Regions from separate parts of the Vibrio sp. YT-19(2023) genome, predicted to be linked through region 2. Evidence: predicted binding sites of a transcription regulator. Region 2 holds the regulator's gene; each other region holds the start of a gene.

Region 1 (2,183 bases), on a different contig from region 2:
TCAGGACTTAAATGGGAAAGTCTGCCCCAGCCATCGGGCTTTATAAAACCTAGCCCTTTAGACGAGTTCGAGCTTTGCTGGATGTTCTCTTTATCGATTAAACGCTTAAATTGACGAATCCAATATAAGCCAACTAATCCTAATGGGATTGCAACTTTACCTTCGCTGCGATCAACCACTGCACCAGAATGAGCGTCTGCAATACGTAGTAAAGTACGTAGTAGTGCGAGCTTATAGGTAGCCGATTTGGAATCATTGACGATAATGTGGCGAACCTTATTCAGATCACCGGAACCATCATCAGGCAAAGACATCACTACAGTTTGCCAAGATACACCCGTTCGCTTTAACTGATCGTCATCGAGAGATACGTTTCTCACCATTAAAGCGCTATTCTTTGCAAACTTTTCGAGCTCTTCAACCGATACGGGATAAGCTTTACGACCGTCAGAAAAGTCACCGTGACGAAGGCTAATCACCAATCGACCATTAGGCGCTAACAAATTTGCAAGTTTGCGAAATGCACGTTCACGGTGCGTAGGCGCAAGATGCATCCATACCGCACTGACAAGAATTAAATCGAAGCGAAAGCCAAGATTAATGGTTTTCTCAAGCTTAGGTAATGCATCTTCAAGCCAAGTAACGGAATCGCCACAGTAAGACTTACCAAGCCTTAGAAGTGCTTGAGCAGGCTCAATCGCAACAACTTCACACCCATGCTCAGCCATCCATTTCGCGTCTCGACCAGAGCCCGCGCCAACATCTAACACACGATCTCCAGCCTGGGGCCAGAAGACTCTCCAACTCGCGTGGACATCCTCAAACTGGATCGATGTGTATTGCTTCGCGAAAGAGTCGGCGTGTCGGTCATAAAAGTTAGAAGTGGCAGGCATAAAGGTTAACGAAAGGTAATTAATATGCGTCCATATTAATTGCTAGAAATTGCAATGGCTAGAATGCCATTCAAAAGTTGTAGATAGAGTGGCAATTACAGCCAAAAACCTAAAAACGACAAAGCCCCGACAACTCAAAGAGTTATCGAGGCTTTTGAATAAATGGCACGCCCTATTGGATTCGAACCAATGACCACATCCTTAGAAGGGACGTGCTCTATCCAGCTGAGCTAAGGGCGCGCTACAGGGACAGGATTATACGAGTTCAAACGGGTAAATCAACGGGTTTTCATAACATTCTGATCTGAATGCCTAAAAAAAGTCCATTAAAACGCTTAATGTTCAAAAACACCACAAAGCAAACGTTTGCGTATGGATGTTAACAAGAAATTCTGCGACAATGCGCCGCAGATAATCTGCCTTCTTAATTTATAAGGAAAGTCATGACTGCTCAAAATATAGACGGAACTCTCATTTCCCAAACTGTTCGATCCGAAGTGGCTGCACGTGTTAAAGCACGTGTTGAAGCTGGGCTACGTGCTCCTGGTTTAGCAGTGGTTCTAGTTGGTGAAGATCCTGCTTCTCAGGTTTATGTCGGTAGCAAACGCCGCGCATGTGAAGAAGTTGGGTTTGTTTCTAAGTCTTTTGACCTTCCTGCGTCTAGCTCAGAAGAAGAGTTACTAGCGCTGATTGATGAATTAAACAACGATGATGAAATTGACGGCATTCTAGTGCAATTACCCCTTCCTGCGGGCATAGACACAACACATGTTTTAGAGCGCATTCACCCAGAGAAGGACGTGGATGGCTTCCACCCTTATAACGTTGGCCGTCTTGCGCAACGTATTCCAAAGCTTCGCTCTTGCACGCCAAAGGGCATAATTACCCTACTCGACCGTTACAACATTGAGCTACGTGGTAAACATGCGGTTGTGGTTGGCGCATCAAACATTGTTGGTCGTCCAATGACACTTGAGCTGCTGCTTGCGGGCTGCACAACAACAACATGTCACCGTTTTACCAAAGACCTAGAGAGTCATGTGCGTCAAGCTGACGTTGTCGTGGTTGCGGTTGGTAAGCCTAACTTCATCCCTGGTGAGTGGATTAAAAAAGGCGCAGTGGTGGTCGATGTCGGTATTAACCGTCTTGATTCAGGCAAACTAGTTGGTGACGTGGAATACGACAAAGCACGTGAAAGTGCGAGCTTTATTACTCCTGTTCCTGGTGGTGTTGGCCCAATGACCGTCGCAAGTTTAATTGAGAACACAATGCTCGCTTGCGAACAGTTCC
Region 2 (2,183 bases):
ATGCGTAAAAACAATGTCATTACAGAGTAAAGTCATTGCTTACACACTTGCCATCGGTAACCCCGCTACCTTCCATATCGTAATATGGTTCAGGCCGGAGGCTTTGCGTCCCACTCTTTCGAATGGTTTGCCCTGTGCGTGACACAATGAGCATACTTCTTATATTGAATTAACATCACGGTTTAGCGTTAAAAGTGTGATTTCGGTTCAATAAAAATGATAGATTGAATGCTCTATTTTGCATATGGAAAGGTGCAAATTGGCCTTTGAAAAGGAGTTCTTAATATATATTACATTTATATAAAACAGGGAGTTAACGTTAGTCAATTGTTATTAGAGTGGTGTGAAGTATTAGAGAATGCTTAATTTTTCCAAAAAAATAAGCGCCCCTGTAGAGCGCTTATTTAACACGGTTAAATACAGTGAAATTTAGTTCATTTTTTTCACAGTATTTCGAATTACAAGCTCAGGTTGCATTTCGAAAATTCGTTTTTCGTGTTCTTTATCTTTGATACGCTCAAGTAGAATTTCGAATGCATTTTTACCAACACGACGTTTAGGTTGGTGGATAGTCGTTAGCGGTGGAGAGAAGTATTCTGCAAGCTCGATGTTGTCGTAGCCGATCACTGAAATATCTTCAGGAATTTTGATCCCGTTTTGTTGCAAGCGGCTCATTAGGCCGAGAGCCATTGTGTCGTTAAAACAGAATACCGCCGTCGGGCGCTTGTCCATTGCGGTAATTTTATCTGCAACTAATACGGCCGTATCACATTCAAAGTTACCTTCAAGGATCCAGTCTTCATTTACAGCTAGGTTCGCTTCGCTCATTGCGCGACGGAAACCTGCAATGCGCTCTTGGCAAGCAAGCTTTTCAAAATGACCGCTTAGACAAGCGATATCCGTATGACCATTGTCAATCAGATGTTTGGTTGCAATGTAGCCACCTTCTTCTGAGTTATCCATGATCTTGTCTGCTTGTGAGCTCTCTGGGCCCCAATCCATGACCACTTTAGGAATGTCCGCATGACGGTCAAGCATCTCTTTTAGTTCTTCGGTTAAGTCAGAACACATCACTAGGATGCCATCAACGCGCTTTTCAGCCAGCATACGAATGTAATCGCGTTGTTTTTCGTAAATCCCGCCTGTGTTACATAAAATCAGAGTATAGCCTTGGCGGTAACAGTAGCTCTCAACGCCATCAATCACTTCTGAGAAAAATAGGTTAGTTGATTGAGTTACTAACATGCCAATCGTACGAGTTGAGTTGCATTTTAGGCTGCGTGCAACGGCACTTGGCGCGTAATTCAGCTCGTCAACGGCTTTCATTACTTTTTCTTGCGTTGCTTCTGCAACGAAACGCGTTTTATTGATAACGTGCGAAACTGTCGTAGTGGAAACGCCGGCTAAGCGAGCAACGTCTTTTATCGTGGCCATAAATGGTGTCCTGTATCGAGCTACTGAAATATGTCGTATTGGATGTACCTGATGCTCTAATGGTTTCACACCTAGCAATATAAAATTGGCGCTAAGTGTCTCGGCAGCGGTTGATCCAAGTGCGACAAAAGGGTACGTAGCAGCATCGGTCGATGAATTTTATCTTTTTTCTATCTGATGAGAAATTGCCATCAACCTGTTAAGAAAACACAAAAACCGCTATATTTCAGCGGTTTACATATAAATCATATTTAATCGTTTGCGCTCACATTTTAGCCCTATGTGGACTGACTAGCAATGTTTTCAGCAAGAGATTTGTGTATTTGAAGTCACATTTTGACTGCTAAATAACCAAGCGTCTTTGCGCTAAGTTAAGGCAAACGAATATTATACCCAAGTTACTTACAATTGGTCACTTTCAGGCATACAGGAAGCCCGATAGGCAGGCTCCCTAAAAATAGGCGGCAATTATTCACCAAGAAGGTAGGCGCTGTCTAGTTTACAAAATGCAACTAATAGTTTCGCGACACTCGAGTAAAATCCAAATTCGTCGAATTTTTTACATTTGTCTGAAAACTGAGGTAACCAAGACATCAATTGTTGCTGGATAAAGTCGTTTTGTTTAACGAAGGCTTCTTCCATGTGTTTTTCTTGTTCAAGCTCGTTTGAGCGGATAATCATGTTCCCGAGAAAGTCGAGCTCAACGGCTAAGTGATCCGCAGGTTCCTTTAGGTTTTCGTCTACTTGAA
Region 3 (2,183 bases), on a different contig from region 2:
GCAATCGTACCAAACATGACAATCGTTGCGCCGCCAAGTACTGGCTCAGGAATCAGCTGAACAAAGCTAGCGACGCCAGGAAACAAGCCAAGAATCACTAACATGCCTGAAATAAAGTAACCCACGTAGCGGCTCGCGACTCCTGTTAGCATGATGATGCCGTTATTCTGGCTAAACGTTGAGTTCGGGAAGCTGTTGAAAACGGCTGCGATTGCAGAGTTTAAGCCGTCTGCTAACACACCGCCCTTAATGCGTTTCATGTACACTGGGCCTTTTACTGGCTCACCAGACACTTCAGATGTTGCGGTAATATCACCGATGGCCTCTAGTGCGGTAATAAAGAAAATCAGTACCAGCGGAATGAACAGAGACCAGTCAAACGATAAGCCATATTGCATTGGTACGGGCAGTGCTACGATCTCGGTTGCGCCTAGCTGAGAAGTATCTACCATCCCCATAAAATACGCCATGATGTAACCCACTAGCATCGCAATCACGATTGAAGCCACACGGATGTATGGGTTTTTCGAGCGGTTTAAAATCACAATTAATCCAAGTACCGTCCCAGCCAGAGCAAGTTTGTCTAAGCTGCCGAAGGTTCCTTCATTTAATGCTGCGTAGCCACCGCCCATTGATACTAAGCCGACTTGAATCAGTGTGAGACCGATAAGAGTGACGACGATGCCTGAAACGAGCGGAGTGATGATTCGGCGGGCATGCTCCAATACGCGAGATAGGAAAATTTCTGCAAATGATGCGACTAAAATCGTACCAAAAATGGCAGCCATCATGGTGCTGATGTCTGCTCCACCGGCTTTCAGCGATAGGCCTGCTCCAATAATAGGACCTAAAAAGTTAAAGCTGGTGCCTTGAACAGAGAGCAAACCAGAGCCAATTGGGCCAACGGTGCGAATTTGAAAAAACGAAGACACGCCTGACGCAAATAAAGACATGCTGATGATGGTGTTCGTTTGGTCTGCAGGTACACCCAAAGACTGACAGATGATCAGTGACGGAGTGATAACCGCGACGAACATCGCCAATAAGTGCTGAAGTGCGGCAAAAATGGTTTGAGGCAAAGGTGGTCGATCGTTGAGTTGATAGACCAGTTCCGAAGATCGGTTTGAAGTTGTCATTGTTTGTCTCGCTAGTCGCAATATTTCCCTAGTTCTCGCTGAATGGGAGAGCAGGGTGGAGTTGACGTCGTTACCTGTGATTGCTGTTAATCAGAGTCAACTCAGGTTGGTGGAGTGTGATCTAACACACTTAAAAATTTGTGCGCGATTATAGAGAGATTTACTCAAAAAGCAAACGTTTGCTTTGTTTTTGGCGTATTAAAAAACGAGCCATTTGGCTCGCTTTCAATCATTACGCTTTGGAGTAAATATCCCGCTCACCCAACCAGCGATCGATAATTGCTGTTGCGTTAGTCGGGTAATTGTCATGAATATGACGCGCAATACGCTGAACTTCGGGAATCAGGCGTTGATCTCGAACTAAGTCTGCGATTTTGAAATCAGCAAGACCTGTCTGCTTTGTACCCAATAGTTCTCCAGGGCCACGAATTTCTAGGTCTTTCTGCGCAATGACGAAGCCATCGTTACTTTCACGTAGTACTCCGAGACGTTTTTGCGCGGTTTTTGACAGCGGAGAGTGGTACAGCAGCACACAATGGCTAGCAACGGAACCTCGGCCCACGCGACCTCTTAACTGGTGTAATTGTGCCAAACCAAGACGTTCAGGGTTTTCTATGATCATCAAGCTAGAGTTTGGCACATCCACACCAACTTCAATCACTGTCGTTGCGACCAGCAAATGCAGTTTATTGTCTTTGAAATCTTGCATCACCGCTTGTTTCTCTGCCGGCTTCATTCGTCCGTGTACTAGACCAATTTTTACGTCCGGTAGCTTACGTTGAAGCTCTTCTGCGGTATCTGCCGCGGCTTGCGCTTCTAATACTTCCGACTCATCAATCAGGGTACACACCCAATATGCCTGCTTGCCTTCGTTTAAGCAGGCATTTCGGACACGTTCGACGATATCATTGCGTTTGGTGTCTGGAATCGCGACAGTCTGGATTGGTGTTCGACCTGGCGGTAACTCGTCAATCACCGACGTTTCTAAGTCAGCATAAGCAGTCATGGCTAACGTTCGCGGAATCGGCGTTGCTGTCATGATGAGCT
Region 4 (2,183 bases), on a different contig from region 2:
TTTGCTTTGCTTGTTCCTGTAACCTTGGCGCATCAATCGCAGTAGAAAGACTCAATACACCGTTGGTGTGAACATTCTCTGCCAGAGGGTACACTTCCACACTGCCATCTTTGCTTCGAGCACCAACCAGTGATACTTCGCGGTTAAAAGGAACAAACTCTTCAGCAACAATCGCTTGAGTTGGTGTTGCCGCGATGCACTCTGCCATCTCAGTCCAAATGTCGTCGACTTGAGAAGCTTCTTTTAAGCGCCATTGGCCTTTACCATCGTAGCCACCCAATGCACTTTTCAGAACCATTGGCATACCAACGTGTTCAATTGCGCGCTCAAAGTCTTCACGAGTTTCAATGACGTAGTATTTCGCGTTGCGCACGCCAGCATCATCAAGCAGTGCTTTTTCAATACGGCGATCACCACCTGCTTTGATGGCTTGCGTACTTGGTAGGAACTTGCCGCTCGCTTCGCAAACTTTGAGCACGTCATGTGGAATATGCTCGAACTCGGCAGTAATCACATCAACTTGCGTAATCGCATTTTCCAAACCATGGCCAAGTACCTGTTGAGTTAAAGGGTGAACGACATCACCGTTGGTGACATCGTAAGCTGAAATTTGAATATTCAGTGGCGCACCAGCCAGAGACATCATACGAGCCAACTGACCCGCACCAAGAACCAGTACATGCATCTGATTAATCCTCTGCAGGGTTTGGATTTGCGAGAACTGTTTCCGTTTGCTCATTACGGAATGCTTCTACCTTCGCCATGATGTTTTCATCATGAGTGCCTAGGATTTGCGCTGCTAGGATACCGGCGTTTGCTGCGCCCGCTTCGCCAATCGCCAATGTACCAACCGCAATTCCCTTTGGCATCTGTACAATAGAAAGCAGTGAATCCATACCTTTCAGTGCACGAGACTGAACGGGAACCCCAAGCACTGGCAAACTAGTAAACGCCGCCGCCATACCTGGTAGGTGGGCTGCACCACCTGCGCCTGCGATGATAACTTTGATGCCGCGTTCTTTTGCGCCACTAGCGTAGTCAGCCAGTAATTGAGGAGTTCGGTGTGCTGACACGACTTTTGTTTCGTAAGGCACGCCAAATTGATCTAGCATGTCCGCTGCTAGTTTCATGGTTGGCCAATCGGATTTAGAACCCATGATGATACCGACTTTCATCTCAAACTCCTTTAAGCTGCAAAAATTAGGTGAGCTATAAATTTGTGCGCATTATACGGGGATTTTTATCTCAAGCAAACGTTTGCTTCTTGTTGTTGGCGCTATTGATACATTTTATAAAAAAATTGCTTTAGTGTCTGAGAATGAATATTTGTACACTTAGTGAAAACAACACAGTCAAACAAATAGGAAGTAATCGGTGGATAACTTTGAACAAGTGCTCAACGCACTCAAGCAAGGCGAAGTGATTGCCTATCCAACAGAAGGGGTTTTTGGTGTCGGATGTGATCCAGATAACCCAGAAGCAATTCAAAAGCTATTAGAGCTCAAGCAGCGTCCGGTAGAAAAAGGGCTGATTCTCATCGCGGCAAGTTATGATCAGCTCTTGCCTTATATTGATGAATCTCAGTTGACTGAAGAACAATTACAGACTGTTCATGCCACTTGGCCAGGCCCATACACTTGGATCATGCCAGCGAGCGATAAAGTATCCAACTGGGTTTCAGGGCAGTTTGATTCAATTGCGGTTCGTGTGACTGATCATCCTTTGGTGCAAAAAATGTGTAATGCATTCGGAAAGCCGTTAACCTCTACCAGCGCGAATCTTTCCGGCTTACCACCGTGTATGACCACGGAAGAAGTCGAAGAGCAGTTGGGTGATAAGCTGGTCGCCATTCTTCGTGGCGAGACCAGCGGTCGTGATAAACCCAGCGAGATTCGTGACGCCAAAACTTCACAAATATTAAGACAGGGTTAACCCTGCTAGCCAGCCATCATTAGGTTTCACGTAATAGGTAATAACGTATGTCAGCGATCGATAAGCACGCCGTAAAGCAGTTCTTGATGTCACTTCAGGACTCCATTTGTCAGCAGTTAGAACAAGAAGATGGAAAGGCCGTCTTTGTCGAGGATGCATGGCATCGTGAACCGGGCGAACGTCTTGGTGGCGGTGGGCGCTCACGTGTTATGCGTGATGGCCTTGTTTTCGAGCAGGGAGGCGTGAACTTC

Evidence for each region. The regulator PurR, encoded in region 2, represses purine synthesis genes. The targets are predictions, from matches to a motif close to TNANGNAAACGTTTNCNTNA.
Region 1: a site for PurR is predicted at 1,248-1,267, ahead of folD (bifunctional methylenetetrahydrofolate dehydrogenase/methenyltetrahydrofolate cyclohydrolase FolD). Genes of this name have one in related genera too.
Region 3: a site for PurR is predicted at 1,304-1,323, ahead of R7E78_RS12830 (uracil-xanthine permease family protein). Genes of this name have one in related genera too.
Region 4: a site for PurR is predicted at 1,246-1,265, ahead of purE (5-(carboxyamino)imidazole ribonucleotide mutase). Genes of this name have one in related genera too.

What each region holds. Positions count from the first base shown of each region.
Region 1 is NZ_JAWOQN010000009.1:108,769-110,951, reverse strand. Features, by position in the region: gene R7E78_RS08945 (class I SAM-dependent methyltransferase) at 1-893, opposite strand, end outside; tRNA gene R7E78_RS08940 (tRNA-Arg) at 1,057-1,133, opposite strand; gene folD (bifunctional methylenetetrahydrofolate dehydrogenase/methenyltetrahydrofolate cyclohydrolase FolD) at 1,337-2,183, shown strand, end outside.
Region 2 is NZ_JAWOQN010000004.1:95,671-97,853, forward strand. Features, by position in the region: cyclic di-GMP riboswitch class I at 53-142, opposite strand; gene purR (HTH-type transcriptional repressor PurR) at 430-1,434, opposite strand; gene torD (molecular chaperone TorD) at 1,903-2,183, opposite strand, start outside.
Region 3 is NZ_JAWOQN010000015.1:32,768-34,950, reverse strand. Features, by position in the region: gene R7E78_RS12830 (uracil-xanthine permease family protein) at 1-1,136, opposite strand, end outside; gene recG (ATP-dependent DNA helicase RecG) at 1,369-2,183, opposite strand, start outside.
Region 4 is NZ_JAWOQN010000072.1:2,634-4,816, reverse strand. Features, by position in the region: gene R7E78_RS23835 (5-(carboxyamino)imidazole ribonucleotide synthase) at 1-685, opposite strand, end outside; gene purE (5-(carboxyamino)imidazole ribonucleotide mutase) at 690-1,175, opposite strand; gene R7E78_RS23825 (L-threonylcarbamoyladenylate synthase) at 1,375-1,932, shown strand; gene hemF (oxygen-dependent coproporphyrinogen oxidase) at 1,980-2,183, shown strand, end outside.